DNA from 3 places in the Klebsiella sp. GFKo11 genome. Region 3 is predicted to be linked to each of the others. Evidence: riboswitches for the same ligand, from Rfam matches in the RefSeq annotation. Region 3 holds a riboswitch; each other region holds the start of a gene.

Region 1 (10,722 bases), 1.4 Mb from region 3:
TCCGCGGTAAATGTGGCCGCGTACAGGGCGCGCTGACTGGCATGATGATGACCCTGAAAGGTCTGCCGCTGGCATATAACAAAGACATGCAGGAAGACAAAGAAGGGCTGTTCGATGCGCTGGATACCTGGCTGGACTGCCTGCATATGGCGGCGCTGGTACTTGATGGTATTCAGGTGAAACGTCCGCGTTGTGAAGAAGCCGCGCAGCAGGGTTATGCGAACGCGACCGAGCTGGCGGATTATCTGGTCGCCAAAGGCGTACCGTTCCGTGAAGCACACCATATTGTCGGTGAAGCGGTGGTAGAAGCCATTGCTCAGGGTAAACCGCTGGAAGATTTGTCTCTGGTCGATTTGCAGAAATTCAGCAGCGTGATCGCCGATGACGTCTATCCGATACTGTCGTTGCAATCGTGCCTTGATAAGCGAGCGGCTAAAGGTGGTGTCTCACCGCAGCAGGTTGCTCAGGCTATTGCTGATGCCAAACAGCGTCTGATTTAAACGTCAGCCACGCCGATGTTGAGGCGGTGAGTAAACGAAGCTCGGGTAACCCCCGGGCTTTTTTATGCAAAAAAAAGCGGACACAAGGTCCGCAAAAGTTCACGTTGGCTTTAGTTATCCGGGTAGAGAGAATCTATGAGGCAGCTCAATGATTTTCAGAGGGTTGCCTCGTTTGTGGGTTTATTATTGAACAGAAAACTTGATAGGGATAATCGTTCATTGCTATTCTATCTATCGCCATGGACTATCGTGGCAATGGAGGATGAATAATGAATATTCGCGATCTTGAATACCTGGTAGCGCTAGCCGAACATCGCCACTTCCGGCGTGCGGCAGACTCCTGCCACGTTAGCCAACCCACTCTCAGCGGACAAATCCGTAAGCTGGAGGATGAGCTTGGCGTCATGTTGCTGGAGCGCACCAGTCGTAAGGTTCTGTTCACCCAGGCCGGGCTGTTGCTGGTGGACCAGGCGCGTACTGTGTTACGCGAAGTCAAAGTGCTCAAGGAAATGGCAAGCCAACAGGGAGAGTCCATGTCCGGGCCGCTGCATATTGGCCTGATCCCGACAATTGGGCCTTATCTGTTGCCACTGATTATCCCGATGCTGCACCAGACCTTTCCAAAGCTGGAAATGTATCTGCATGAAGCGCAAACCCATCAGCTGCTGGCGCAACTCGACAGCGGTAAGCTCGACTGCGCGATTCTGGCATTGGTCAAAGAGAGCGAAGCCTTTATTGAGGTACCGCTATTTGATGAGCCGATGCTGCTGGCTATCTACGAAGATCACCCATGGGCGAACCGTGACCGTGTGCCGATGTCGGAACTGGCTGGGGAAAAGCTGCTGATGCTGGAAGATGGCCACTGTCTGCGCGATCAGGCGATGGGTTTTTGTTTTGAAGCTGGTGCTGATGAAGATACCCATTTTCGGGCAACCAGTCTCGAAACGCTGCGTAACATGGTTGCTGCCGGTAGCGGTATAACCCTGTTGCCTGCCCTTGCCGTGCCGCAGGAGAGAAAACGCGATGGTGTCGTCTATGTGCCGTGCATTAAGCCGGAACCACGACGTACCGTCGGGCTGGTTTATCGTCCTGGTTCGCCGCTGCGTAGCCGCTATGAACATCTGGCGGAGGCCATCCGCGGTAAGATGGATGGCCATTTCGATACAGCGTTAAAACAGGCGGTTTAAGCCATTCAACGCGGCTACCCGATAGGCTTCTGCCATTGTCGGGTAGTTAAAGGTGGTGTTAACGAAGTACTCAATGGTGTTACCACCACCTTTCTGCTCCATAATCGCCTGGCCGATGTGAATAATTTCGGCCGCGCGCTCGCCAAAGCAATGAATGCCGAGGATCTCTTTCGTCTCGCGATGAAACAGGATCTTTAGCGTCCCAACGCTCATGCCGACAATTTGCGCTCGCGCCAGATGTTTGAACTGCGCACGTCCCACCTCATAAGGCACCTTCATGGACGTGAGCTGCTGTTCGGTTTTGCCGACGGAGCTGATTTCCGGAATGGTGTAAATCCCGGTAGGGATATCTTCAATTAAATGCGCGGAGGCTTCACCTTTGACCAGCGCCTGGGCAGCGATACGCCCCTGATCGTAAGCGGCGGATGCCAGGCTCGGATAGCCAATCACGTCACCCACGGCATAAATATGCGGCAGGGCGGTTTGGTACATACTGTTGACCTTCAGTTGACCGCGGCTATCGGTTTGCAGGCCGATGTTTTCCAGCGCCAGCGAGTCGGTATTCCCGGTGCGGCCGTTGGCATACAGCAGGCAGTCCGCTTTCAACTTTTTGCCGGATTTCAGATGCATGATGACGCCGTCGTCAACACCTTCAATTTTCTCGTACTCTTCATTGTGACGAATCACCACGCCGCTGTTCCAGAAGTGATAGGAGAGCGAGTCGGACATCTCTTGGTCGAGAAACGCCAGCAGGCGATCGCGGGTGTTGATCAGATCGACTTTGACTTCCATACCGCGGAAGATCGATGCATATTCGCAGCCGATCACTCCGGCGCCATAGATGATCACATGCCGTGGTTCATGGTGCAGGCTGAGGATCGAGTCGCTGTCATAAACGCGTGGGTGTGAGAAATCGACATCCGTAGGGTGGTAGGGACGTGAACCGCAGGCAATGACGAATTTTTCCGCCGTGACCGTTTCAACGGTGCCGTCGTGGCATTCAAGCGCAAGCGTGTGTTCATCGACAAAGTGCGCATTGCCCTGCAGGATTTCACAGTGGTTGCGCTCATAGAAACCCTGACGCATGTGGGTTTGCTGGTTAATGACGCTGTCGGCATGGTTCAGAATGTCGGCGAAGGAAGAACGAAGAAGACGGGAATGGTCGCTGTAGAGAGGGTTCTGGTTAAATTCAATAATACGGCTAACGGCATGGCGGAGGGCTTTCGATGGGATGGTGCCCCAGTGGGTACAACCGCCGCCGACGTTATGGTAGCGCTCAATGACGGCAACGCGTGCTCCCTGTTTCACCAGCCCCATAGCAGCACCTTCTCCGCCAGGGCCTGAACCAATCACAATTGCATCATAATCCCAAGAGTGTGACATGGCATTACTCACCTGTTTTATACATAAAATAAACACGATGATAACATTCGGTGGGCTTTAACCCAATTATCGTTGTGCTTTTTTGCGTCATAAAAGCAGAAACAGCTCGTAAACAATCATTCACAATCCAGTGTAAACCGATTAGTTCTAATCTCTGGTATAGTGCCGACAGGGCCTTTGGAAGGATTCAGACAACGTGATGGGCGTAAGAGCGCAACAAAAAGAAAAAACCCGGCGTTCGCTGGTGGAAGCCGCATTTAGCCAGCTAAGTGCTGAACGGAGTTTTGCCAGCTTGAGCCTGCGTGAAGTTGCGCGGGAAGCGGGGATTGCCCCGACGTCCTTCTATCGACATTTTCGTGACGTCGATGAACTCGGTCTGACGATGGTAGATGAAAGCGGGCTTATGCTACGCCAGCTGATGCGCCAGGCGCGACAGCGTATTGCTAAAGGCGGCAGTGTGATTCGCACTTCTGTTTCTACCTTTATGGAGTTCATCGGCAATAACCCAAATGCCTTCCGTCTGCTGTTGCGTGAGCGCTCCGGTACGTCCGCCGCGTTTCGTGCCGCAGTCGCCCGCGAAATTCAGCATTTTATCGCGGAACTTGCTGACTATTTAGAAATCGAAAACCACATGCCGCGCGCCTTTACTGAAGCGCAGGCTGAAGCTATGGTCACCATCGTATTTAGTGCTGGCGCCGAGGCTCTGGATGTAAGCCCGGAATTGCGTCGACAGCTTGAAGAGCGACTGGTACTCCAGCTCAGAATGATCTCGAAAGGCGCGTATTATTGGTATCGCCGTGAACAAGAAAAAAATCAAATCATTCCGAATAACGTGAAGGACGAGCAATGAAACACTCAGTTCAAGATAAAGGTACGCTGCTGCTGGCGCTGATCGCAGGGTTATCCATTAATGGAACCTTCGCTGCGCTGTTCAGCTCAGTAGTCTCATTTTCTGTTTTCCCGATTTTATCGTTAGTGCTGACGGTTTACTGTCTGCATCAGCGCTATCAAAACCGCAGTATGCCCGTGGGTTTACCGGGGCTGGCCGCCGCGTGCTTCATTCTTGGCGTGCTGCTTTATAGCACCGTAGTGCGTGCGGAATATCCGGACATCGGTTCTAACTTCTTCCCGGCCGTACTGTCGGTGATTATGGTGTTCTGGATCGGCTACAAGGTGCGTAACCGTAAGAGCGCGGTTGCGGAGTAATTCTGCTGAATTTTCCCGGCAACCATGATGTTGCCGGGTTACTGACATCTACTTCTTCGTTAACAGTACGCCGCATTCCATATGATGGGTATATGGGAACTGATCGAACAGCGCCAGGCGCGTGACTTCGTGCGTCTCGTTGAGCGTTTCCAGGTTCTTGCATAAGGTTTCTGGATTGCAGGAGATATACAGGATCCGCGGATAGGTCTGCACCATTTTCTCCGTTTCACTATCCAGCCCGCTGCGCGGTGGATCGACAAAAATCGTCTCACACTGATAGCTTTTCAGATCAATACCTTGCAGACGGTTAAACTCCCGCACGCCGTTCATCGCCTGGGTGAACTCTTCTGCCGCCATACGGATAATCTGCACGTTATCAATATGGTTAGCCGCAATGTTGTATTGCGCCGCCGCCACGGACGGTTTGGCAATCTCCGTTGCCAGCACGCGTTCGAAATTCCGCGCCAGCGCCAGGGAAAAGTTGCCGTTACCGCAGTACAGCTCAAGCAAATCACCGGTTGCGCCTTTAGTTGATTCGACCGCCCATTCCAGCATCTGAATGTTCATCGCCGCGTTTGGTTGGGTGAAGCTATTCTCAACCTGGCGATAGACCATTTCACGCCCGCCGACCGGCAGACGCTCATCTATATAGTCCTGATCCAGCTCAATTTTGGTCTTAGTCGCGCGGCCAATCAGATGCACGTTCAGATTTTGCGCGCGTAGCGCATCGCGGAAGATTTCTGCTTGCTGACGCCACTCGTCGTCGAGCTTTTTATGGTACAGCAGCGACACGATGGCCTGATTGCTCATCGTGGTCAGATAATCGACCTGGAACAGCTTATGGCGTAGCACCAGATTGTCGCGCACGCCCTCAATTACTGCGGTCATCAGCTGATTAATCAGTTCGCTGGCCGCCGGGAAGGTATCGACGCGAATACGGGATTTGGTCTGCTGATCAAACATGATGTGGTACAGGTCATCGCCATCGTGCCAGATGCGGAATTCTGCGCGCATACGATAGTGGCTGACCGGTGAACGAAACACTTCCGGAACCGGGGCGGCAAAAGGGGCCATCATTTTCTGCAAACGGACGACTTTTTCTGCCAGCTGCGCTTCATATTGTTCGGTAGGAAGGTGTTCGGGGGTCATGATGCATCCTGAATAAAATAAGTACGCGGGGATTGTAGGGAAAGTGTCGGGGATGTCCAGCTCTGATGATATTCAGAAATATAACGATAGAAGTCTGGACATCTATATGTTTCTAATTATAGCATCATGTTACCGGTCCTATGTGTTAATAGGGAATCCAGTGTAAATCTGGAGCTGACGCGCAGCGGTAAGGAACAGTGGGATGAGCGCATTATGCAGACACTGCGGTGGTTTAGCGGGAAGTCTTCATCCATAACACACCCCAAGCCCGAAGACCTGCCGGAACACGTCGCATTTGGTTTCTATCATCGCGTACTACTGATAGTAGCCGGCGGCATCCTTTGTATATTACGGATGCTTTTAAAATGATTAAAAAGGCTTCGCTGATGACGGCCCTCTCCGTCACGGCATTTTCCGCTTGGGCGCAAGACAGCAATTCAGATACGTTAGTGGTGACAGCAAACCGTTTTCAACAGCCGGTCAATACGGTCCTTGCGCCAACGGATGTTGTTACGCGGGAAGATATTCAGCGCTGGCAGTCAAAAGATCTTAATGATGTGATGCGTCGCCTGCCGGGGGTGGATATTTCGCAGACCGGCGGGATGGGGAGCAGTTCTTCTCTCTACGTTCGCGGTACGGAAGCACGTCATGTGCTGGTGCTGATTGATGGTGTGCCAATGGCGCGGGCAGGTATTGGTAACGCCATTGACATTAGCCAGATTCCGGTATCCCTGGTGCAGCGTGTTGAGTATATCCGCGGGCCGCGTTCTGCTGTTTACGGTTCGGGGGCGATTGGTGGTGTGGTCAACATCATTACCATGAGTGACGATGAACACGCGCAGATCAATGCCGGGATGGGGTCGAATGGCTACCAGACTTATGATGGAGCGGTAAATAAACGTTTTGGCGACACGATGGTGACGGCGGCAGGCGCCTATCAGACGGCCAAGGGCTTCAACGTCAAACCAGATTCCCCTTACAGCGGCGACAGCGACCGTGATGGTTATCGCAACAAACTGTTCTGGGGTGCCGTACAGCACAAGTTTGACGAGAGTTTCTCGGGTTTCTTCCGTGGTTATGGATACACGGCTAACAACGATTACGATCAGGATACGATGTATGGTTCTCCTGCTGGTAACGACGAGAGTCAGAACTATAACCAATCCTGGGACACTGGACTGCGTTATAACTCGGGCATCTATTCCTCTCAGCTAATTGCGAACTATCAGCACCTTAAAAATTATAACTACAGTAGCAACCTTGGCCGCTATGCGGGTGATGCTACGCTGGATGACATGGAACAGCGTTATATTCAGTGGGGTAACAACTTTGAAGTAGGACATGGTTCAGTAAGCGGTGGTGTTGACTGGAAACAGGAAAAGTTGACTTCCAGCAGTACGACGAAATCTGATATCTACAAACGCGACACCACAGGGCTTTATTTGACCGGGCAGCAACAGATCAATACCGTCACGCTGGAAGCCTCGGGTCGTGAAGATCACGATGAGCAGTTCGGCTGGCACGGCACGTGGCAAACTGCGGCGGGCTGGGAATTTGTTGATGGTTATCGCGCAACGCTTTCTTATGGTACTAGCTTCCTGGCGCCATCTTTAGGGCAGCAATTCGGCGCGACGCGTTATGCATCGCAATATTATTCAGGTATTGCAGCAAACCCGGATCTAAAACCGGAAGAGTCTAAACAGTGGGAAGCGGGAATTGATGGGATTACGGGGCCACTAGATTGGAAAATCTCAGCATACCACTATGAAATTCAAAACCTGATTGATTATAAAAGCACGAACAACGTCAACCAGTATATCAACGTGAAGTCGGCCACCATTAAAGGTCTGGAGTGGACAGGGAACATCACGACTGGCCCGGTAGAGCATCACCTGACGCTGCAATATACTGATCCTCGTGACGATGAAACCAACCAGGTTCTTGCTCGCCGAGCGAAACAGCAGGTGAAGTATGAAGTCACCGGGCAGGTTTATGACCTCGGCTGGAATATCGCTTACCAATATCTGGGCCAGCGCTATGACAACGACTATGATGAGACAACAAACTCCTCTAGTCGCGTTAAACTGGGTGGCGTAAGCCTATGGGATGTCGGATTGTCATATCCTGTCACCTCACACCTGACAGTTCGTGGTAAAATAGCCAACCTGTTCGATAAAGATTACGAGACAGCATATGGCTACCCAACTGCAGGACGGGAATACACCTTGTCTGGCAGCTACACCTTCTAAACCACGTCCCACCGTGCTGGTGTTTGATTCCGGCGTCGGTGGGTTGTCGGTATATAATGAGATTCGGCATCTCCTGCCGGAACTCCATTACATCTACGCTTTCGATAACGTCGCTTTTCCATACGGTGAGAAAAGCGAAGAGTTTATTGTTGAACGAGTCCTTGAGATCGTGACCGCTGTTCAGCAGCATTACCCGCTGGCGCTGGCCGTTATTGCCTGTAATACCGCAAGTACCGTTTCCCTCCCCGCACTGCGCGATAAATTCGCATTTCCTGTCGTTGGTGTTGTCCCGGCAATAAAACCAGCAGCACGCTTGACGGCGAATGGTATTGTGGGCCTGCTGGCAACACGCGGGACGGTAAAGCGTCCTTATACACGCGAACTTATTGCCCGTTTTGCTAATGAGTGTCGGATCGAGATGCTGGGGTCGGCGGAGCTGGTGGAACTGGCGGAAGCTAAACTGCATGGTGAGCCAGTCCCGCTGGATGAGCTGCATCGTATCCTGCGGCCCTGGCTGAGGATGCAGGAACCTCCAGATACTGTTGTGCTGGGCTGTACGCACTTCCCTCTATTACATGACGAGTTGCAACAAGTTCTGCCTGAGGGGACGAGAATGATCGACTCCGGTGCGGCCATTGCGCGTCGAACGGCCTGGCTACTGGAGCATGAAGCGCCGGATGCAAAATCTAGTGATGCGAATATTGCGTACTGCATGGCGTTGACGGCAGAAACTGAACAACTTTTACCCGTTCTGCGGCGCTATGGCTTCGAATCGCTGGAAAAACTGCCGCTCTAAGGGTGTTTTGCGCAAAAAAGAGACGGTTGAAAGATTTTTTGAAAACAGGGCTTGTCAACTTCTCAGAACTCCCTATAATGCGCCACCACTGACACGGAACAACGGCTTACAGGCCGCCGGGTTAGCGGGGTTCAGCGATGAACGCCGGCAGAGAAAAGCGAAATTAAACGCTTGACTCTGAATGAGGAAAACGTATTATACGGGACCTCGCAACGGTGAGCGAAAGCCGCGTTGCACTGCTCTTTAACAATTTATCAGACAATCTGTGTGGGCACTCAAAGTGACATGGATTCTTAACGTCGCAAGACGAAAAATGAATACCAAGTCTCTGAGTGAACATACGTAATTCATTACGAAGTTTAATTCACGAGCATCAAACTTAAATTGAAGAGTTTGATCATGGCTCAGATTGAACGCTGGCGGCAGGCCTAACACATGCAAGTCGAGCGGTAGCACAGAGAGCTTGCTCTCGGGTGACGAGCGGCGGACGGGTGAGTAATGTCTGGGAAACTGCCTGATGGAGGGGGATAACTACTGGAAACGGTAGCTAATACCGCATAACGTCGCGAGACCAAAGTGGGGGACCTTCGGGCCTCATGCCATCAGATGTGCCCAGATGGGATTAGCTTGTTGGTGAGGTAACGGCTCACCAAGGCGACGATCCCTAGCTGGTCTGAGAGGATGACCAGCCACACTGGAACTGAGACACGGTCCAGACTCCTACGGGAGGCAGCAGTGGGGAATATTGCACAATGGGCGCAAGCCTGATGCAGCCATGCCGCGTGTATGAAGAAGGCCTTCGGGTTGTAAAGTACTTTCAGCGAGGAGGAAGGCATTAAGGTTAATAACCTTAGTGATTGACGTTACTCGCAGAAGAAGCACCGGCTAACTCCGTGCCAGCAGCCGCGGTAATACGGAGGGTGCAAGCGTTAATCGGAATTACTGGGCGTAAAGCGCACGCAGGCGGTCTGTCAAGTCGGATGTGAAATCCCCGGGCTCAACCTGGGAACTGCATTCGAAACTGGCAGGCTAGAGTCTTGTAGAGGGGGGTAGAATTCCAGGTGTAGCGGTGAAATGCGTAGAGATCTGGAGGAATACCGGTGGCGAAGGCGGCCCCCTGGACAAAGACTGACGCTCAGGTGCGAAAGCGTGGGGAGCAAACAGGATTAGATACCCTGGTAGTCCACGCTGTAAACGATGTCGACTTGGAGGTTGTTCCCTTGAGGAGTGGCTTCCGGAGCTAACGCGTTAAGTCGACCGCCTGGGGAGTACGGCCGCAAGGTTAAAACTCAAATGAATTGACGGGGGCCCGCACAAGCGGTGGAGCATGTGGTTTAATTCGATGCAACGCGAAGAACCTTACCTACTCTTGACATCCAGAGAACTTAGCAGAGATGCTTTGGTGCCTTCGGGAACTCTGAGACAGGTGCTGCATGGCTGTCGTCAGCTCGTGTTGTGAAATGTTGGGTTAAGTCCCGCAACGAGCGCAACCCTTATCCTTTGTTGCCAGCGGTCCGGCCGGGAACTCAAAGGAGACTGCCAGTGATAAACTGGAGGAAGGTGGGGATGACGTCAAGTCATCATGGCCCTTACGAGTAGGGCTACACACGTGCTACAATGGCATATACAAAGAGAAGCGACCTCGCGAGAGCAAGCGGACCTCATAAAGTATGTCGTAGTCCGGATCGGAGTCTGCAACTCGACTCCGTGAAGTCGGAATCGCTAGTAATCGTGGATCAGAATGCCACGGTGAATACGTTCCCGGGCCTTGTACACACCGCCCGTCACACCATGGGAGTGGGTTGCAAAAGAAGTAGGTAGCTTAACCTTCGGGAGGGCGCTTACCACTTTGTGATTCATGACTGGGGTGAAGTCGTAACAAGGTAACCGTAGGGGAACCTGCGGTTGGATCACCTCCTTACCTTAAAGAACCTGCCTTTGTAGTGCTCACACAGATTGTCTGATGAAAAATTAGCAGTAAAAAATCTCTGCAGGCTTGTAGCTCAGGTGGTTAGAGCGCACCCCTGATAAGGGTGAGGTCGGTGGTTCAAGTCCACTCAGGCCTACCAAATTTGCCCTGATACTGTGTTGTGAAACGACTCGCATACGTCAGTATGCTTCGTCATTCCACGCCTTGTCTCAGGACAAATTATCGGTACAGAGATAAGTTTTTACGATGGGGTTATAGCTCAGCTGGGAGAGCGCCTGCCTTGCACGCAGGAGGTCTGCGGTTCGATCCCGCATAGCTCCAC
Region 2 (10,722 bases), 800 kb from region 3:
AACCGTAGCAAAGTCGTTTTCCCTACGCCGTTGCCCCCGGTAATTTGTATCCACTCCCCCGCTTTCACCTGGAATGATAAATCGCTAAACAAGATTCGTTCATCTCGCTCGCAGCGGAGCTGTCTGGCTTCAAGCATATTACCCACTCTCTCTCGCTGATTTCGGCGAACGTCTCTTCATTCGTCGTAAAACCCATAGCAATCCCAGCATCACGGTGAGGTAACCCATGACGTAAATTCCCTGCTGTTTTCGCGCCCTGAGATCCGGATCCGCAGCCCATGCCAGAAAGGCGGTGACATCCTGAGCATACTGCTCTTCTGTTTCGGCTATCTGTGACGCCGTTTGCCAATGAATTTCGCCATCCGTAAGCGGCTTTGGCATATTAATCACGCCACCAGGAAAGTAGCGATTAGCCTTCATTTCAGGATCATCGGGCCGGTAACCGGTTAATAGTGCGAAGACATAATCCGCCCCCTGATCCGTGTAGGGTAAAAAGGCATCAAACAGGAATTGCGGAAATCCGCGATCATATGAGCGGGCCCGGACGATATAGCTCAGGTCAACGGGTTCGGCACCATTGTTAAGGTATCGCGCTTCCTGAACGTTAAGATATGGCGATATAAAACTGTCATTTAGCGTACCGTCCCGCTCGCCAACCTGGCCGTCATCCTGTATGTCAGGGAACTGATAGCCGCTGGCGATACTTTTTGCTTCTTCGAGCGTGAGTTCCGGGCCGCCGGGTCTGGTCAGGGTGCGAAAAGTGAGGTATTTCATACCGTGACAGGCGCGACACTTCTCTTCATAAACCTGCATGCCGCGCCGAAGCTGATCTTTATCATACTGGCCCGTGATGCCGCTAAAGCTCCAGTCCTGCCGCACAGGCGTGGGCTCTTTCGCCCAAGCAGAACCCAGCTCTAAAAGTGACAGACACAAAACGCTGAATTTCAATAATCGCGTCATCTTCAGTCCTGTTTTTCCAGAAAACGGCGGCAGGGCAGCACGATTAAAAACCAGGCAAACCAGATCAGCGTTGAAAGCTGCGACGCCGCGCGGATCCAGCCCTCTTGATTGCGGAAACCGTCAATAAGGTCAGGTCCCACCAGCGCTTTTGTTCCCAGCCAGCCTAAAAAGCAAGCATTGATAACCCACAGCCAAAAGCCGCACTTAACCAGCTTGCTGTAGTGGCGAAAACGGGCCCGAGAGGAATCAAGCCAGGGCAAGAAATAGAAAATCAATACCGAGCCGCACATCGCGACTAACCCGGCGAATTCATTCGGAAAACATCGAAGCATCGAGAAGAAAGGAAGAAAGTACCATTCAGGTGCCACAATCGCTGGCGTAACCGTTGGATCAGCCGGGATAAAGTTATCTGCGCTGCTCAGGTAGTGCGGCGCGAAGAATAAAAACCAGGCGAAGAGCATCAAAAACAGAGTGATTTTGATGGCATCAAGATCGGTGATTTTATAATCAAAAAAAAGCTTTCTGGACTCTTTCTCACTAAAGGTCTTCTTCATCGCCTGCGCAAAAGCAGACTGGACACTACGAACGTGGAAGATCGTCGCGACAACAATTGCGAAGGGAAGCATAAAGTGCAGAACAAAAAAACGGCCAAGCATCGGGGTACCTGGCGTATAGCCGCCGACCAGAAACGCATACAACGTATCGCCCACCAGCGGGATGGCCTGTACAAAACGAGTAATAACGGTTGCCGCCCAGTAGCTTTTTTGCCCCCAGATGAGGCTATAGCCAAGAAGTGCGGTAATCATCAGCAAGACGTATAGCGTTACGCTAATCATCCACATTGCAACCCACGGCTTGCGATATACGTTGTAGTACATGCCGCGAAAAATATGTAGATAGCAGGCGAAGAAAAAAAGCGATGCGCCAGTGGCGTGCAGATTACGCAGCAATTCTCCGTGGCTTACCGTGCGCATAATATGCATGATGGAATCAAATGCCAGCTCAGCCGTCGGCACGTAAAACATCGCCAGTACGATACCGGTAAGGATCTGCACGCCGAGCATGACCAGCAGAATAGCGCCGATAGCAAATACCCAGAGTCCGGCAACCGATCGGGGAAAAGGGATACGCCAACGGAGCGAATAAGCACGCGCGGTCGTCATCTCAGACTTCCTTAGCGCCGATGCGCACGGTCAGACCATCGGGATGAAAAGTAAAGTCGGGAACGGCCAGATTCGCGGTCGCCGGTCCGCGGGTAACGCGTCCGGAGGCATCGAATTCAGACCCGTGGCACGGACAAACCCAGCCCTGTCCGCCAGCTCTGGCATTTGGCACGCACCCGGCATGAGGGCAATATCCCTGAACAACAAGCCATTGGGGATAATCGGCATTAACCCTTTCGTTGTCTGCCTGTGGGTCAATGAGTTTATGGCTTTCGACATCCCGGGCGGCAGCTATCTCATCTGCAGTCCGATGGTGAATAAGAATGAGCTTGCCTTGCCAGACACGCCTAACGGTTTGACCGACAGCCACACCAGCAAGGGAGACGTCGATCGGTTCATTTTCTCCGGCCGTCTTTTCATCCGGGCCCAGAGCGGATACCAGCGGCCAAACGGCAGCGGCAACGCCTGCAGCGCCAACGAATTTTGTCAGCCTGCACAAGCAGTCGCGGCGCTGCTCCTGAATTTCATCACCGGTATGTTTGTTATCCGCCACAGCGCAATTCTCCCTGAGTGTCGCGAGCTACTGCTTGTCGATACGTGAGTAGATATCCTGGAAGCGTTTATCGGCAATTCCCGGTGCTTTAAACGCGCGATAGCTGTCCGGCAGAGTGGCATCACCAACCTTAATCAACATCACCATGCCCTGCGCGTAGTGTGGTGTGCATTTGACGCCGTAAAATCCGGCATTGTCATATTTCACTTCGATCTCTTCATCGATTTTGCCCATAAACCCCGGATAATCCGCCGGAGACAGTTCCGCGATGGAGGCCGCGTTATGGCTTTTATGCTTACGGATAAACTTCACCGTATCACCAGGTTGGATCTCCAGGTAATCCGGCTCATAGATCATTGGCCCTGCCGTCCCGCGATTTTTCATTAATACTTCATGAGTTTGCGCGAAGACTGAAGAAGTGAAGGCCAGTAAACATAAAACTTTCAGGCTCTGTTTGAGGTATTTCATCGATTCTTCCTTAGAATTCATCAGGTCTCTGATAACGAATAAAGCAGCTTGTACCGCCTGGTTCGCGTTCAACAATGGCGTCAATGCCAAACCAGGTGCTGAGGTGTTCCCGGGTAAAAATGGTGCCTGGAGCGCCCTGCATCACCATGCGTCCAGACTTCATCACGATGATGCGATCGCAAAACATCGCGGCATGATTCAGGTCGTGCAGGGCGGCAATTACCGTGAGCTTTTCACGTTTAACCAGGCTAAGCAGGCCAATCTGATGTTGAATGTCGAGGTGGTTGGTAGGTTCATCCATTAGCAACAACTGCGGCTGCTGTGCCAGCGCCCGGGCGATATGCAGGCGCTGTTTCTCTCCCCCAGAAAAGGTATGCCAGCAACGGTGCTGTAATTCGCGGAGATCGACCTTCCTCAGCATCGTTTGCACGATATCGTCATCTTTAGCGGACCAGGGCGAGAGCAGGCTAAGCCAGGGGGTCCGTCCCAGCGAAACGGCCTGCAAAGCGGTAATACGTTCACCTGTCTCAGCCTGTTGTTCGACCAGCGCCACCTGCTGTGCAAGATGGCGACGTGAGTAATGGTGGAGTGCTTTGTGCTGTAGCGTGATGAGTCCAGACGTGGGTTTCAACAAACCTGCTAACAACGAAATGAGTGATGTTTTACCCGACCCGTTGGGGCCAATAATTCCGACAAACTCGCCGGGAGCCACCCTGAGCGAGACATCATCAACGATCGCTTTGCCTTTTACCTTCCAGCGCAGTTTACACGCCTCGATAACGACTTCAGCCGAGGCTAAAGGAGGCAGTACAGGATTGACGGTCATTTGGCCTTATTTCCTCTGATCAGGATGATTGAAAACGCGGGCGCGCCGACCAGAGCCGTGATCACACCTATAGGTAATACCTGTCCGGGCAGTAATGTGCGGGAGATAACATCGGCAATGATGAGAAAAATCGCCCCAATTAGTGCGCTAACTGGCAACAGGCGATGGTGTTGGTTACCAACCAACATACGGGCAGCGTGGGGGATAACCAGACCAACAAAACCAATGGCACCGACGATGGAGACCATAATCGCCGTCATACCGGTGACAGCGGCAATAAGTACCGCACGGGTGCGTTTGACAGGAATTCCTAACGATGCCGCAGACTCAGCGCCAAAGGAAAAAGCATCGAGATGGCGGGCATAACAGAAGCACAGCGCGACACCGACCAGGGCAGTAGGAATGGCTAATACAACATCGGGCCAGCGCACGCCGCTCAGGTTACCCAACAGCCAGAACATAATACCGCGCGCCTGTTCGGCGTTTGCTGAGCGGGTGATGATCAGTGAAGTAATAGCGTTGAATAGCTGCGAACTGGCGATCCCAGCAAGAATGATTTGGGTTGTGATGCCACCACCTTGCCTGCCGCCTGCAGCCATCGCCAGCAGAGCGACGAACAGAAATGCCGTCAGCGCACCAATGAAAGCGCCAAATGACATACTGATGATCCCAGCCCCCAGACCGGTGAGCGCAACCAGTACTGCACCGGTAGAAGCCCCGGCGGAAATGCCCAGCAGATAGGGCTCAGCAAGCGCATTACGCAGTATCGACTGTAGCACTACCCCGGACACCGCGAGGCACGCGCCGCAGCAGGCAGAAACCAGGGCTCGCGTCAGGCGATAGTTCCAGATGATCCCGGCATCCAGCGCATCGACTGGATAGTCAGTATCAAGCAGACGATTTGCCAGCGTACTGAGTACATGCTGCCAGGGGATAAGCGTTTCGCCAATGGAGATCCCCGCCAGCAGTACGCAGCACATCAGCACACTAACCCAAATGGCATGTCCACCAACTCTTACCGCAAGCTGACCAACAGCGCGACGCATCCTGCGAGAATCACTCATGATTATATCTGCGTTCCTGAGTAACGGAGATGCGCTATGCCGGGCAAGGACATAGCGCAAAACGTAGATTAATGAGAGGCCTGTGGATGCGCTAAGCCATATTCAACCAGGGCATCAGCCAGTTTTTCTAGCCCATCAATAGTTCTGATGCCGGCGTTCATTGTTTGTACGTCAATGACAGGCAGATGATTTTCCTTCACCGCAGGAAGTAGTTTGGCGACTGGGTCGGACTTGAGGTAATCCATCTTGACCTGCCAGTCATCGGCCGGGAAGCGGCGACGACTCATCTCACCGAGTACAATGACCGAAGGATTGGCTTTGGCAATGGTCTCCCAACCTACCGTTGGCCACTCTTCGGCTGAATCAATAACGTTTTTCACGCCTAGCTTCTGAGCAATCCATGCGGCTGGACCAAACTTCCCTGCCACGTATGGATCAAGCTGCAGGTCGGCGCTGGAGAACCAGAATACTGCTGAGACATTTTTATCCATGCCGGAAATTTTATTTATCGCTGCTGCTTCACGTGCTTTAAGACTGGCAATCAGCGCATCGCCTTTATCCTGAACGTCGAAGATTTTTGCCAGATCAGCGACTTCCTGATACACCATGGCAATATCAAACATACCTTTACGGACGCCATCACCGCCATCTTCGTTATCTTTCGCGCAGTCGGCAGGTGCGGTGTAGACCGGAACGTTCAGTTCACTAAACTGCTCGTAAGAGGCAACCGTACCCGCAGGACCGATTTGCCACTCAAACTGGCTGGCAACCAGCTCCGGTTTTTTAGCAATAATCCCTTCGAAGCTGGGAATATTTTGCGCAATGACGTCTACTTTCTCGTTTGCCGCTTTATACGCATCAGGTACAGGACCAAACCACAGCGAAGTACCCACAACGCGATCGGCAAGCCCGAGCGAATAGAGAATTTCAGTGCTGTTCTGACCCACCGTCGCCACACGTTTAGGGGCCTGATTGAAGGTGATGTCGCGGCCGCAGTTTTTAATCGTTAAGGGATATTCAGTTTTTGCCGCACTGGCGACACTGGAGTTGAGTAGTAGAGTTGCGCCTGCAATAATCAGAAGCGTTTTTTTAGAAGTGAAAGAAGTAAAATTAGCGTGCATTATCATCGTCCCGTTGATGCCAGATCTGAAGGTCTGGTCATGGCTCATTTCGTTCCATATATCGGGAGGAGACATGAAGATAGATGACATTGAATCGTGAAATTTAAGAATAAAGATATGCAAAAAATGCAAATAAGCCTTACTTAGCCAAAATTTTATTCATAAATACACTACTGCCTGCGTCAAATAATTCATCCCATGGACCATCCCGTCCACTCAATGGTATACAACATTATTGACAGCAGGTCTCCTGACTCACGGTAACCAGAATATCAGCCTTCCCATAAAGACAAACTTTACAGTGACCAGCGGTTAATTAACCGCACAAGGATATTCTGCATCCGCCTACAGTTGCGGGGGCAGTTATGGCATTGAATTTAACAATTCGCACCATATTCCTATTCAAATACAAAAATGTAATGAAATGCTGTCGAAAGCGACTCTAGCGGCAATTGTAAACAAGGTCAACCGTATGACGAAACGATCAAAACGTCATACTAATATAAAAATAGCAATAAAATACAATCAGTTACAACAAAATCACTTACCAGAAAGTTATGCTTGAAAATAATCACAAAAAGCTAAATGAGAATTAATTGACACTGATCAAACTATATACTCGGTTTGCTTACCTCAAATTAAATATATTGATCGCTATCAACAATGCGTCCAATTAGCGTTGGGTTCATTTATTAATGTGATCTCTCCATATGAACCAACTGCCATTTATCCTGCATATCCATCACAACGCTAAAATGATTACGCAACCAGAAATGATAGCCTCCAGGCAAAAAATGATGCGTGTGAAGATATAAGGTTTTATATTGTTGCTGCCGACAGAATTCCTCAGCAAAAGCGATCAACTGACTACCAATGCCCTGTCTGCGATAGCGCTTATCCACATAACAGCGGCAAATTTCTGCGGTTTCAGACAAATTATAACGCCCGCGCAACTCAGCGAGCCTGTCATCATATTGACATACTGCCAGTGTAGCGATTAACTCCTGTTTTTCATCCCATGCACAAAGCAGCAAATTCCTTTCCTGCGAAATATACTGCTGTTCGAGATTAAAAATATCCTCATCGGCAGAAGGTATTGATCTACCAGCGTTGAAGAACAGATTGAGGTGCTGAACAAGGAACGACTGAACTGCGGGAATATCAGCGTGAGTCATTTCACGAAGCGTAAATGGAAACATAGTATGGCTGGCCCAAACTAGACAAGGAAAAAGAATAATAACAATTCAGGCAGGGAAAACCACTAGCGTCAGAAACAATAAAAAAGGGCAGAGAAAACTCTGCCCTTAATGAAGATATTACAAGGTCTATCAGGCTGCTTTTTCTTCCACCTGAACTTCAGGACGTTTCAGCACCGCGTAGGAGAGACCTGCGACCAGCGTACCGACAACAATCGCCATCAGGTAGCCGAGAACCGGCGTAATCGCACCAGGAATCAGCAGAACAAACAGACCGCCATGCGGTGCCATCAATTTGGCGCCAACCCACATGGACATCGCGCCGGTCACCGCACCACCAACGATACAGCAAGGCAGGACGCGCATCGGGTCACGAGCAGCGAATGGAATCGCCCCTTCAGTGATAAAGCACAGACCGAGGACCAGCGCGGCTTTGCCACCTTCTTGCTGCGCTTTGTCGAACTTTTTACGCGCAACCAGCGTTGCCAGACCCAGCGCCAGCGGTGGAACCATTCCCGCCGCCATAATCGCCGCCATCGGCGCATAGGTTTGGGTACTCAGCAGGCCAACACCAAACGCATAGGCTGCTTTGTTTACCGGACCGCCCATATCGGTACACATCATACCGCCGAGGATCGCACCGAGCAGAACCGCATTCGCCGTACCCATGGTTTGCAGCCAGTGGGTCAGACCTTCAAGGATCCCGGCAACAGGTTTACCAATCAGGTAAATCATCGCCAGACCGACGATCAGACTGGAAACCAGCGGAATGATCAGAATCGGTTTCAGCGCTTCCATACTTTGCGGCAATTTCAGCTTCGTACTAATCGCTTTCGCCACATAACCAGCAAGGAAACCAGCGATAATACCGCCGATAAACCCAGACCCGGTGCTCACTGCCAGCATACCGCCGATAAGACCAGGGGTCAGGCCCGGACGGTCAGCAATAGAGAAGGCAATGAAGCCCGCCAGCACCGGAACCATCAGCGCAAAGGCTGAGCCACCGCCGATTTGCATCAGCGCCGCTGCCAGAGTATCCGGTACTTCAAAGGCTTTAATACCAAAGGCAAAGGAGAGCGCAATACACAGGCCGCCCGCAACAACCATTGGCAGCATGTATGAAACGCCGGTCAGCAGGTGACGGTATGCCCCCGCAGACTCTTTTTTCCCCTCCGTTGCCGCCTGGGATTTACCTGAAGGCTGGTACGGTTTCGCCTCAACGACAGCTTTATCCAGCTCCTGAGCGGTTTTCTTCAGCGCCAGGCCGGTGGTGGTGCGATACATCGGCTTACCAGCAAATTTCGCCAGATCGACTTCGATATCAGCAGCAACCACCACCAGATCCGCTTGTTCCACCTCTTCCGGGGTGATCGCGTTGCCCGCGCCCACGGAGCCACGAGTTTCAACTTTCACCCACCAGCCGCGTTTTTTGGCTTCGGTTTCAATCGCTTCCGCCGCCATAAACGTATGCGCTACGCCAGTCGGACAAGCGGTTACCGCCACAATGCGTTTCGGACCGTTGGTCGCAGCCGGTAAAGCAACCGCCGCCGGAGCGGTGTAAGGCGTCGCGTGGCTTTTGGCTTCACTGAGGAACAGTTCCGGGTGAGCCACGGCGCGGTTAATGTCGCCAAGATAAACCTTCTTGCCGTTCAGCGCGCTATCAGCTGGCAGCGCCGCGCCCAGCACGATCGCCAGTTCAGCGTCATTCGGGTTATCAATCAGTTCGAGTTGCGCTTTTTGCGCCGCAGTGCTCAACAGGGTCTTCGCCATATAGGCGCGAGCCTGTCCAAGCCCGGCATCAATAATCAGCAGCGTTTTCATTATGCCTCTCCTGCTGTTAATTAAAGGGTTGTAAGTCGACGCGCGCCATCATTGCGGCCAACTGGGTACGATCGGTAATACCGACATTGCTTTGACTCACCGCCAGCGCGGCAACCGCCGTCGCCAGACGCAGCGTATGCTCGCTGGACTCGCGCATTAGCAGACCGTAAATCAGGCCGCCAACCATAGAGTCCCCCGCACCAACGGTGCTAATCACTTCGACTGAAGGCGGCTTAGCAATCCACTCTCCGGATGCGTTAACCCACAGAGCGCCTTCTTCGCCAAGGGAGATAACCACGTGGGCAATCCCCTGTTCACGCAGCGCGTGGGCGGCTTCAATCACATCTTTCATTTCAGGCAGCTTACGACCCGCCCAGATTTCCAGCTCGCGACGGTTAGGTTTCACCAACCATGGAGCCGCTTTCAGGCCAGCAACCAGTGCTTCGCGGCTGCTGTCAAAAATGATGCATGGGCACTGACTACGCAGACGGGTCATCCAGTCGGTGAACGCTTCCGGGCTCACACCGGACGGCAAGCTACCGCTCACGCAAACCATATCGAACTGACCTAACCAGCTCAGGGAATCATTAACAAAACGTTCCCAGTCGCCAGGCGTCACTTCAAAGCCAGAGAAGTTGAAATCGGTCACTTCACTGTCTTTTTCCGTCAGTTTGACGTTGATACGAGTACGACCCTGCACAACCTGAAAACGGTTCGCGATGCCCAGTTCACTGAACAGCTGCTGAAATCCATCCTGGTTGTCTTTACCCAGGAAGCCACCCACGGTGACGTCGATGCCGAGATCTTTCAGCACTTTTGCAACGTTGATCCCTTTCCCGGCAGCATGTAAGCCGGTGGTACGCACGAGGTTAACCTCACCGCGTTCAATTTCCGGGGTAAACCCCACCAGGTCATAGGCCGGGTTTAAAGTAATCGTTGCGACACGTCTGCTCATTTATGCGCCCTCCCCAAGGCCTGCGGCGATAGCTTCGCCAATCGCATCCAGCGCCTGTTGCGCATCCTCACCTTGCGCGGTAAAGCGCAGACGGTGACCTTTCTTCACACCCAGCGCCACGACTTTCATCAGGCTGCGGCCATTGGCCGGTTTACCCGAACCATCAAGGTTGGTGACGGTAATGTCGCTGGAGAATTGTTTAATGGTATTAACCAGCATAGTGCCTGGACGCGCGTGCAGCCCGTGCTCATTGCGGATCACATATTCAGCGCTCAGCACGTCCTCAGCGATGGCATCATCGCTGGTCAGCAACGCCAGCAGCGTAGCGCCATCAGCTTTCAGCAAACGGTCAGCTTTTTTGTCGAGCAGTAAATTGGTCAGGCGATTAAGTACCGCTGTCGGCTGGTCATCAGCCATCGCTACGGTAATCAGCAGGGAAACCGGCTGCTCATCGCGGATAAAAGCGGTTGCTGCACGGCTGACCGCAACGGCGCTGCGCAGGTTACCTTCAGTGCTGTCGTTCAGCCAGATGCCCTGACCGAGGTTCAGCGGTTGTTCATTAATCGTTTTGCTGACAAAGGAAGCATCAACGGCA
Region 3 (10,722 bases):
CAAGTTGCGAGGTGTCGCGCCCGACAATCCACGACAGCTTGACGCGGCTTTCCGCCAGATCGCCCGCGCGTAGCGGACGCTCAACGTCCCTTGCCGACTGCGCCAGACAGCGCCCGGCCAGTACGGTGAAGATCATCCACACCTCAACCACCCAGCCAAGCCACGGATGAATCATCTGCGTCAGCGTCAGCACGCCCCAGGAGATACCCCACGTGAGGCCGACCACGATGACCCACATCACCCCGCCGCCGATGCGTAAAGCAAAGTCGCTGTGGCAGTAGCGGCGCACGCTGCGCTGAACGGCGGCGATCAGGTTGCCTATCCAGCGCACCGGATGCGGCCAGCTCTGCGGGTCGCCAATGATAAAATCGAGGATCCAGGCCACGCCCCAGGCCAGCAGCGTCATTGGGCGCTCCTTGCGGCAGCCAGCCAGTGGTTGAGCATCGCCGGACGCTGGGCAAAATGCAGATGCAGGTAGCTGGCAAAAGTGTTGCCTACCTGCCAGCCCCCCGACCACTGCTGAAGCGTCAGGCCGTCGCGCACTTTACGGCAGGCCAGCACCGCCGGGTTTTCCGGGATGAAATCTGAGTAGTGAAACTCGTGCCCGCGTAGGGTTTCGCCGGGTGCTGCCAGCAGCGTTTGCCGCATCGCCCTCGCTTCGCAGTAGCCAAAGCGGGTGAGCCGTTTGCCCATCTTGCTGTGGCCGGGAATAAGATTGGCCATCGGGTAAACTTCACCGCCGGCGTCTTCAAGGGTGCTGCCGAGATACATCAGCCCGCCGCATTCGGCGTAGATAGCCACCCCGCGCCGATGCGCATCCCGCAACTGCGCCAGCATGGCGGTATTGGCCGCCAGCGCGGTGGCATGAATTTCCGGATAACCACCGCCAAGCCAGATCATCTGGCACGGCGGGAGTTCGCTATCATGCAGCGGGCTGAAGCGCACAACATTCACTCCGCAACGTTCAAGCAGGGTGAGGTTATCCGGGTAGTAAAAGTTGAAGGCTTCGTCGTCTGCCAGCGCCAGAGTCAAACCTGCTCCGGCATCAGGCGACGGTAGCGCAGGCCACTCCCCGGTGGGTAAAGCAGTAAGCTGACTGAGGGTAAGAAGTTGTTCAATATCCAGAGTTTGCGCCAGCGTGTGGGCAAAATCACGCCACGGCTGCTGGTTGACCAGCGATTCGCGGGCGGTCACCAGCCCCAGATGGCGTTCGGGCAAGGCCACGCCTTCCACTCGCGGCACGTAGCCGAGAACCGGCAGCGCGCAGTAGCGTTCAATCGCGCTTTTCAGTAGCTGATAGTGGGATTCGCTGTTAACGCGATTGACGATAACGCCAGCGATATTCAGACTGGGATCGAAGTGCTGAAATCCCATCACCGTAGCGGCAATGGAGGTAGATACCGCTTTGCCATCGACCAGTAAAATCACCGGGCAGCCGAGCTGTTTGGCCATCGCGGCGGTGCTGCAATAATTCGGGTCGGTGCCGTAGCCGTCATAAAGACCCATGACGCCTTCAATAACCGCGATGTCTGCCTGCTGCATCTGTTCACAAAACAGCGCATTGAGAACCGGTTCCGGGAGCATGAAGCTGTCGAGGTTACGGGAAGCAACGCCGCTGACGGCGGTATGCCAGCCGGTATCGAGATAATCCGGGCCGACTTTACAGGGCTGAACCCGCATGCCGCGCTGTTTCAGCAGGCTGAGCAGACCGAGCGTAACGGTGGTTTTGCCACAACCGCTGCCGGTCCCTGCGAGAATAAATGCATGCTGCCTGGCTGCCATACCCTGATCCTGTTCAGGGTGGTAGGGCTGTAGAGGTGCGCGTAAACCCAGTCTTTCGACTGTACGCATCTGAGCAACCCACTTCCCACCGAAGTTGTTGGTAGTCACCGACAGGCAGGTCTTCTGGCTTAGCGTCGTCCTCTCCCATCCTTCCCAATCTCGCGATCAGTGGTCAAATATGGGTTCGTCAGCATCACAGCAGCGGGGGCTGCGGGGGATTTACACCCCCTTCCCTGGCACCTGTCGGTTTTCTCGAGCGGGATGAGTCCTCACTCGAATAATTTCTGGAACATCTTACGGAGGCTGGATGGCTTCCGTCGTCTCTAATATCTAATTGCAAAATCTTTTCATTACGCCTGCGGCGACCTGAAAGCAATTTCTGATAACACTCTATCCCATCAAATAAATAAAAACTGGTGCAGCTTAGCGCTCTCTCATTATTAATTTGTTGCGCTATGACAATTTATTGCTCTGGATGAGAGTTTTTCATTTTATAATGAGGCAGATACGGGGGCATATCAAAAATCGGCAATAACAAAATATTGTCATTTAAAATGGTTCAGTTTGTGATCTGGCATTAATTTGTTGGCGATAAGCCTGCGGAGTCACCTGATAGGCCTGGCGAAAAACTTTGCAAAAATAGCTGGTTTGAGAAAATCCTAAATTCCGCGCAATGCTGGCAATACTCCAGTCGCTGTGACACAGCAGCTCTTTGGCGCTCACCATACGCTGATGGTTAACCCACGCGTTAAAGCCAATTCCCTGATATTTTTTGAACAGCTTACTGAAGTAGTACGGGCTGAGATAAACATGGGCGGCAACGTCTTCCAGGCGAAGCTCATCAGACAAATGGGCATCGATATAGCGCAACGCCTTCTTCATTTTACTGTCATGGGGGCTAACGGCCCGGCTGGCGCGCGCGGGTTCAGGCTGCTGCGGATTGTCTTTAATCACGACAAAATTGAGCTGTTTTTTAAGACAATTTTCTACTATTAGCTTGAGTAAATCGGCGGAAGCAATGACGCGCGAGTAGTCCATCTCCGGTACGTCGCGGAACGCTTTGACCAGCTCAGGATCGGTCTGCCAGCGGTCATCGACGTTCAAAATGTCGACCAGTTCAACATCATTACTTAAGCGCACCTGCCCGCATAGCACAAAGCCCACCAGGTGCCCGGCAATAACTAAAGGGATGGAAAAATCGGTTAACCCGGCGTGGCAGCGGTAGATACAGAGCTGATCGGTTTTTGAAGCTTCCAGGCCACCGCAGCGGTCGCTCATCCGACAGCGGGTGCTGTGCTGGGGGTGTTGACGCATAAGCTGGCAGAAAGGAGTGAAATTAAACAGCTCAGAAATTTCATCACCGTGAATATTGACTACCACAACGGCCAGACTGGTGGCCTGTGCAAAATCCTGTGCGATTTTATTGATGAGTTCCGAGTTCAGTGTACTCGCAGAAATCATGATAAAACCTCTCAGTTAATTTTTTGTTATAAATAAAACATTTTATTAATATTTACGTCCTTTCATCATCATTCACCTGCAACGATAAAAGAATAGTACGATAGCAAAAGTCTCCCATCCGTGGGAGACATTTTGGGCGACTTCGTGATACCGGTTCATGAAAATTTTTAGTTATTTCAGCGGATACATCAATCCTCTAATTTACAGGTATTACAGGGTAAGTTATTACCAATCAGATAACGATAGATAGCCGCCCCCAGACAGGCCCCGATTAACGGTGCAACAATCGGCACAATAAAGTACGGAATATCCCGTCCGCCAGTCATCGCGATATCACCCCAGCCCGCCATCCACGTAAACAGCTTCGGTCCAAAATCACGCGCCGGATTCATCGCAAACCCGGTAAGCGGCCCGGTGGATGCGCCAATAACCGCGACCAGTAAACCAATCAGCAGCGGAGCCAGCGGCCCTTTTGGCACACCGTTACCGTCGTCAGTCAGTGCCATAATCATCCCCATCAGCATGGAGGTAATCACCACTTCGACCAGCGCCGCATGCCAGATGCTCAGCGATGCCGCCGGATAGGTACTAAAGATGCTTGCCAGCTGCAGGCTCTCTACGCTACCGCGCACGATATGGTGTGTGGCTTCAAACTCGGTAAACATTGTGCTGTAAAGCACGTAGGCCAGCACAGCTCCGCCAAAGGCGCCTGCGACCTGTGCAATGATGTAAGGAAAAACTTTTCGTCCCGGAAAACAAGCAAATAACCACAACGCGACGGTAACAGCAGGATTGAGATGGCCACCAGATATTCCTGAGGTCAGATAGACAGCGAGAGAGATCCCCAATCCCCATATGATGCAAATCTCCCACAACCCGAGGCTTGCTCCCGCCACCTTCACCGCGCTCAGGCAACCGATGCCGAAAAACAAAAACAGCCCGGTGCCCAAAAACTCGGCGGTACATTGCGCTTTTAGCGAATCATTCATTGTGACACCTTCTTAGCAGAGTTCGTGTCCTGACCAGCCAACATCCTGCTGGCAGTAGAGTACAGCGGGCACCACTATATGAATTCCTGTCTGCAAATTGTTGGCAACCTGCTGACGGCCACCCCGGAAAATTCGGGTATGGATAACAAATTATTGCCATTAAATAATTGCTGGCGGCATAGCACACACGCGGCTTTCGCAATTAATCACCCCACCAGGCATGCAAAAATATTGCTATAACCAACTCGCTGTTTTCCAACAAGCATCACAAATCGTTTTTTTCGCATAGCAGATAAAATTAAAATCGTCATAAACAAATTTGTAAATATGGAATACACAAAACAAAATAATCACATCACAATAAATAAACAAAACCATAAAAATCAATAAATTAAATTATTAAATGGCAATTTTATATTATTGATAGCTCACTATTTTTTTATCATCAAATTCAAGTCAGCCATTCTTTTTCCTCGCATCTTCTTATAGTCCCAACTATCGGAACACTCCATGCGAGGTCTTTATGCAACAAGAAGCACTAGGAATGGTAGAAACCAAAGGCTTAACCGCAGCCATAGAGGCCGCTGATGCAATGGTTAAATCGGCCAATGTGATGTTAGTGGGCTATGAAAAGATTGGCTCCGGGCTGGTAACCGTCATCGTCCGCGGTGATGTCGGTGCGGTTAAAGCGGCAACCGATGCAGGTTCCGCCGCCGCACGCAACGTAGGTGAAGTGAAAGCCGTACACGTCATCCCACGTCCTCACTCCGATGTAGAAAAAATCTTACCGAAGGGAATTAGCCAATGAGCAGCAATGAGCTGGTTGAACAGATCATGGCGCAGGTGATTGCCCGAGTGGCAACGCCGGAACAGCAGGCCACCCCTACTCACCCCCACCCTATACGAGAGACGGCTATGGCAGAAAAAAGCTGCAGTTTAACGGAATTTGTCGGGACCGCCATTGGCGACACCCTGGGTCTGGTTATCGCTAACGTTGATACCGCCCTGCTGGACGCGATGAAGCTTGAAAAGCGCTATCGCTCCATCGGCATTCTTGGCGCACGTACCGGCGCAGGTCCGCACATTATGGCGGCGGACGAAGCGGTGAAAGCCACTAACACCGAAGTGGTCAGCATCGAACTTCCCCGCGATACCAAAGGCGGAGCAGGTCACGGTTCGCTGATTATTTTAGGCGGCAACGACGTTTCTGACGTCAAGCGCGGTATCGAAGTCGCGCTGAAAGAGCTCGATCGCACCTTCGGCGATGTTTACGGCAACGAAGCCGGGCATATCGAGCTGCAATACACCGCCCGCGCCAGCTACGCCCTTGAAAAAGCGTTCGGTGCGCCAATTGGTCGTGCCTGCGGCATCATCGTCGGCGCTCCGGCTTCCGTCGGTGTGTTAATGGCCGATACCGCTCTGAAATCAGCCAACGTTGAAGTGGTCGCTTACAGCTCTCCGGCGCACGGCACTAGCTTCAGTAACGAAGCTATTTTGGTGATTTCTGGCGACTCCGGCGCAGTCCGTCAGGCGGTCACCTCCGCCCGTGAAATTGGCAAAACCGTCCTTGCGACCCTCGGTTCTGAACCGAAAAACGATCGCCCGTCCTACATCTAAACCCCACGAGGCTGATTCATGAGATCGAAAAGATTTGAAGCACTCGCGAAACGCCCTGTGAATCAGGACGGCTTCGTTAAAGAGTGGATCGAAGAAGGCTTTATCGCGATGGAAAGCCCGAACGACCCGAAACCGTCGATTAAAATCGTAAACGGCGCGGTGACCGAGCTGGACGGGAAACCGGTTAGCGAATTCGACCTGATCGACCACTTTATTGCCCGCTACGGTATTAACCTGAATCGTGCAGAAGAAGTCATGGCGATGGATTCGGTCAAGCTGGCGAACATGCTGTGCGATCCTAATGTAAAACGCAGCGACATCGTCCCCCTGACCACCGCCATGACCCCGGCGAAAATTGTCGAAGTGGTTTCGCATATGAACGTCGTCGAGATGATGATGTCGATGCAGAAAATGCGCGCACGCCGCACCCCTTCTCAACAGGCGCACGTCACCAACGTCAAAGATAATCCGGTGCAAATTGCCGCCGACGCCGCCGAAGGCGCATGGCGCGGGTTTGACGAGCAAGAGACGACGGTTGCGGTAGCGCGTTATGCCCCGTTCAACGCCATCGCGCTGCTGGTAGGTTCGCAGGTAGGTCGTCCGGGCGTGCTGACTCAGTGCTCCCTGGAAGAAGCCACCGAGCTGAAGCTCGGTATGTTAGGCCACACCTGCTATGCGGAAACTATTTCCGTATACGGTACTGAACCGGTGTTTACCGACGGTGACGATACTCCGTGGTCGAAGGGCTTCCTGGCCTCGTCCTACGCCTCTCGCGGCCTGAAAATGCGCTTCACCTCCGGTTCTGGCTCTGAAGTACAGATGGGCTACGCCGAAGGTAAATCGATGCTTTATCTGGAAGCGCGCTGCATCTATATCACCAAAGCCGCTGGCGTTCAGGGTCTGCAAAATGGCTCCGTAAGCTGTATCGGCGTGCCGTCTGCCGTGCCATCAGGCATTCGTGCGGTGCTGGCGGAAAACCTGATTTGCTCATCGCTGGATCTGGAATGCGCCTCCAGTAATGACCAGACCTTCACCCACTCCGATATGCGTCGTACCGCACGCCTGCTGATGCAGTTCCTGCCGGGTACCGACTTTATCTCCTCCGGTTATTCCGCGGTGCCGAACTACGACAACATGTTCGCCGGCTCCAACGAAGATGCGGAAGACTTTGACGACTACAACGTTATCCAGCGCGACCTGAAAGTGGACGGCGGTCTGCGTCCGGTTCGCGAAGAAGACGTTATCGCTATTCGTAACAAAGCTGCTCGCGCCCTGCAGGCCGTGTTTGCCGGAATGGGTCTGCCGCCAATTACCGACGAAGAAGTCGAAGCCGCGACCTACGCCCACGGTTCGAAAGATATGCCGGAACGTAACATCGTTGAAGATATCAAGTTCGCACAGGAAATCATCAGCAAAAACCGTAACGGCCTGGAAGTGGTGAAAGCGCTGGCTCAGGGCGGGTTTACCGATGTTGCGCAAGACATGCTCAACATCCAGAAAGCCAAGCTGACCGGGGACTATTTGCACACCTCCGCCATTATCGTCGGCGACGGACAGGTGCTCTCTGCGGTTAATGACGTCAATGACTATGCCGGTCCGGCAACGGGTTATCGCCTGCAGGGAGAACGCTGGGAAGAGATTAAAAACATCCCTGGCGCTCTTGATCCCAACGAGATTGATTAAGGGGTGAGAAATGGAAATTAATGAAAAATTGCTGCGCCAGATAATTGAAGACGTGCTCCGCGATATGAAGGGCAGCGATAAACCCGTCTCGTTTAATGCGCCTGCGGCATCCACTGCACCACAGACCGCTGCGCCTGCGGGCGACGGCTTTCTGACCGAAGTGGGCGAAGCTCGCCAGGGCACTCAGCAGGACGAAGTGATTATCGCCGTCGGCCCGGCATTTGGCCTGGCGCAGACCGTCAATATCGTCGGCTTACCGCATAAGAGCATTTTGCGCGAAGTCATTGCCGGTATCGAAGAAGAAGGCGTCAAAGCGCGCGTGATTCGCTGCTTTAAATCCTCCGACGTGGCGTTTGTCGCCGTTGAAGGCAATCGTCTGAGCGGCTCGGGTATCTCCATCGGCATCCAGTCGAAAGGCACCACGGTTATCCATCAACAGGGACTGCCGCCGCTCTCCAACCTGGAGCTGTTCCCGCAGGCACCGCTGCTGACGCTGGAAACCTATCGGCAGATTGGTAAAAACGCCGCCCGCTATGCGAAGCGCGAATCACCGCAGCCGGTTCCTACGCTTAATGACCAGATGGCACGCCCGAAATACCAAGCGAAGTCGGCCATTTTGCACATTAAAGAGACCAAATACGTCGTGACGGGCAAAAACCCGCAGGAACTGCGCGTGGCGCTTTGATAAAGGATAACTCCATGAATACCGACGCAATTGAATCGATGGTTCGGGACGTATTGAGCCGCATGAACAGCCTGCAGGGCGATGCGCCAGCGGCGGCTCCTGCCGCTAGTGACGCGACCCGTAGCGCAAAAGTTAGCGATTATCCGCTGGCGAACAAACATCCGGAGTGGGTGAAAACCGCCACCAACAAAACGCTGGATGACTTCACGCTGGAAAACGTGCTGAGCAATAAAGTCACCGCTCAGGATATGCGTATTACCCCGGAAACCCTGCGTTTACAGGCGTCTATCGCCAAAGATGCGGGTCGCGACAGGCTGGCGATGAACTTTGAACGCGCCGCCGAACTGACCGCAGTACCGGACGATCGCATTCTTGAAATCTACAACGCTCTTCGTCCGTATCGTTCCACCAAAGAAGAGCTGATAGCAATGGCTGACGATCTCGAAAGCCGCTATCAGGCAAAAATTTGCGCAGCTTTTGTTCGTGAAGCGGCAGTGCTGTACGTCGAGCGTAAAAAACTCAAAGGCGACGATTAAGGATTGCGTATGCGATATATAGCTGGCATTGACATCGGCAACTCATCAACGGAAATCGCGCTGGCGACGCTTGATGGGGCAGACGCACTGACGATTACGCACAGTGCGCTGGCGGAAACCACCGGAATCAAAGGCACGTTACGTAACGTGTTCGGGATTCAGGAAGCACTTTCCCTCGTTGCTAAACGCGCGGGGATCAATGTCAGCGATATTTCGCTCATTCGCATTAACGAAGCCACGCCGGTCATTGGCGATGTGGCGATGGAGACGATTACCGAAACCATCATCACCGAATCGACAATGATCGGCCATAACCCGAAAACGCCGGGCGGAGTAGGCCTTGGTGTGGGTATCACGATTACGCCGGAGGAGCTGTTAACCCGCCCGGCGGACTCGTCCTATATTCTGGTGGTGTCATCGGCATTCGATTTTGCCGACATCGCCAACGTCATCAACGCCTCTATGCGCGCCGGATACCAGATTACCGGCGTCATTTTGCAGCGCGATGATGGCGTACTGGTCAGCAATCGGCTGGAAAAACCGCTGCCGATTGTTGATGAAGTTCTGTACATCGACCGCATTCCGCTGGGGATGCTGGCGGCGATTGAAGTCGCCGTTCCGGGGAAGGTTATCGAAACCCTCTCCAACCCTTACGGCATCGCCACCGTATTTAACCTCACCGCCGATGAGACGAAAAATATCGTGCCGATGGCGCGTGCGCTGATCGGCAACCGCTCTGCGGTGGTGGTCAAAACGCCCTCTGGCGACGTCAAAGCGCGCGCCATACCGGCCGGTAATCTGGAACTGCTGGCTCAAGGACGTACCGTGCGCGTCGATGTTGCCGCCGGTGCCGAAGCCATCATGAAAGCGGTCGATGGTTGCAACAAACTCGATAACGTGACCGGCGAGGCCGGGACCAACATCGGCGGCATGCTGGAACACGTGCGCCAGACCATGGCCGAACTGACCAACAAGCCCAGCAGCGAGATTTTTATTCAGGATCTGCTGGCCGTTGATACTTCTGTACCCGTCAGCGTCACCGGTGGTCTTGCCGGGGAGTTCTCGCTGGAGCAGGCCGTCGGCATCGCTTCGATGGTGAAATCAGACCGTCTGCAAATGGCGATGATTGCCCGTGAAATCGAGCAAAAGCTCAATATCGACGTGCAAATCGGCGGCGCTGAGGCTGAAGCCGCCATTTTAGGCGCATTGACCACACCGGGCACTACTCGACCGCTGGCGATCCTCGATCTCGGCGCAGGTTCTACAGATGCGTCGATTATCAACCCCAAAGGCGAAATTATCGCCACCCACCTCGCCGGCGCAGGCGATATGGTCACGATGATCATTGCCCGCGAGCTGGGGCTGGAAGACCGCTATCTGGCGGAAGAGATCAAGAAATACCCGCTGGCCAAGGTCGAAAGCCTGTTCCATTTACGCCACGAGGACGGCAGCGTCCAGTTCTTTCCGACGCCGCTGCCTCCCGCCGTATTCGCCCGCGTCTGCGTGGTGAAACCCGATGGACTGGTGCCGCTTCCCGGCGATTTAGCGCTGGAGAAGGTGCGCGCCATTCGCCGCAGCGCTAAAGAACGCGTCTTCGTCACCAACGCCCTGCGCGCGCTGCGTCAGGTCAGCCCGACCGGCAACATTCGCGATATTCCGTTCGTGGTGCTGGTCGGCGGCTCGTCGCTGGATTTCGAAGTTCCGCAGCTGGTCACCGATGCGCTGGCGCACTACCGCCTTGTTGCCGGGCGAGGAAATATTCGCGGCAGCGAAGGCCCAAGAAACGCGGTGGCAACTGGCCTGATTCTCTCCTGGTATAAGGAGTTTGCTCATGGACAGTAACCACACCACTCCGGCAATTGTCATTACCGCTATCGACGACTGCGCCAGCCTCTGGGGCGAAGTGTTGCTGGGTATCGAAGAGGAAGGCATCCCTTTCCTGATTCAACATCACCCAGTTGGAGAAGTC

Evidence for each region. Region 3 has a riboswitch for cobalamin ahead of AC07P6_RS05735 (cobyrinate a,c-diamide synthase). Riboswitches for the same ligand answer to the same signal wherever they lie in the genome.
Region 1: linked by a shared signal. The riboswitch ahead of btuB (TonB-dependent vitamin B12 receptor BtuB) and the one ahead of AC07P6_RS05735 (cobyrinate a,c-diamide synthase) in region 3 are both predicted to bind cobalamin.
Region 2: linked by a shared signal. The riboswitch ahead of AC07P6_RS09665 (ABC transporter substrate-binding protein) and the one ahead of AC07P6_RS05735 (cobyrinate a,c-diamide synthase) in region 3 are both predicted to bind cobalamin.

What each region holds. Positions count from the first base shown of each region.
Region 1 covers NZ_CM151369.1:6,173,535-6,184,256, reverse strand. Annotated here, with positions in the region: gene argH (argininosuccinate lyase) at 1-500, shown strand, start outside; gene oxyR (DNA-binding transcriptional regulator OxyR) at 770-1,687, shown strand; gene sthA (Si-specific NAD(P)(+) transhydrogenase) at 1,670-3,070, opposite strand; partial or broken gene fabR (HTH-type transcriptional repressor FabR) at 3,267-3,901, shown strand; gene AC07P6_RS29610 (YijD family membrane protein) at 3,917-4,276, shown strand; gene trmA (tRNA (uridine(54)-C5)-methyltransferase TrmA) at 4,325-5,425, opposite strand; cobalamin riboswitch at 5,542-5,723, shown strand; gene btuB (TonB-dependent vitamin B12 receptor BtuB) at 5,791-7,674, shown strand; gene murI (glutamate racemase) at 7,619-8,470, shown strand; rRNA gene AC07P6_RS29590 (16S ribosomal RNA) at 8,852-10,391, shown strand; tRNA gene AC07P6_RS29585 (tRNA-Ile) at 10,463-10,539, shown strand; tRNA gene AC07P6_RS29580 (tRNA-Ala) at 10,649-10,722, shown strand, end outside.
Region 2 covers NZ_CM151369.1:1,988,150-1,998,871, reverse strand. Annotated here, with positions in the region: gene ccmA (cytochrome c biogenesis heme-transporting ATPase CcmA) at 1-137, opposite strand, end outside; gene AC07P6_RS09695 (cytochrome c1) at 139-960, opposite strand; gene AC07P6_RS09690 (cytochrome b) at 963-2,123, opposite strand; gene petA (ubiquinol-cytochrome c reductase iron-sulfur subunit) at 2,125-2,676, opposite strand; gene AC07P6_RS09680 (pseudoazurin) at 2,704-3,144, opposite strand; gene AC07P6_RS09675 (ABC transporter ATP-binding protein) at 3,155-3,970, opposite strand; gene AC07P6_RS09670 (FecCD family ABC transporter permease) at 3,967-5,034, opposite strand; gene AC07P6_RS09665 (ABC transporter substrate-binding protein) at 5,103-6,155, opposite strand; cobalamin riboswitch at 6,379-6,602, opposite strand; gene AC07P6_RS09660 (GNAT family N-acetyltransferase) at 6,848-7,330, opposite strand; gene fruA (PTS fructose transporter subunit IIBC) at 7,484-9,172, opposite strand; gene fruK (1-phosphofructokinase) at 9,189-10,127, opposite strand; gene fruB (fused PTS fructose transporter subunit IIA/HPr protein) at 10,128-10,722, opposite strand, start outside.
Region 3 covers NZ_CM151369.1:1,187,071-1,197,792, reverse strand. Annotated here, with positions in the region: gene cbiB (adenosylcobinamide-phosphate synthase CbiB) at 1-406, opposite strand, end outside; gene AC07P6_RS05735 (cobyrinate a,c-diamide synthase) at 403-1,782, opposite strand; cobalamin riboswitch at 1,879-2,041, opposite strand; gene pocR (transcriptional regulator PocR) at 2,332-3,243, opposite strand; gene pduF (propanediol diffusion facilitator PduF) at 3,432-4,232, opposite strand; gene pduA (propanediol utilization microcompartment protein PduA) at 4,756-5,040, shown strand; gene pduB (propanediol utilization microcompartment protein PduB) at 5,037-5,849, shown strand; gene pduC (propanediol dehydratase large subunit PduC) at 5,868-7,532, shown strand; gene pduD (propanediol dehydratase medium subunit PduD) at 7,543-8,217, shown strand; gene pduE (propanediol dehydratase small subunit PduE) at 8,232-8,753, shown strand; gene pduG (propanediol dehydratase reactivase alpha subunit PduG) at 8,763-10,595, shown strand; gene pduH (propanediol dehydratase reactivase beta subunit PduH) at 10,585-10,722, shown strand, end outside.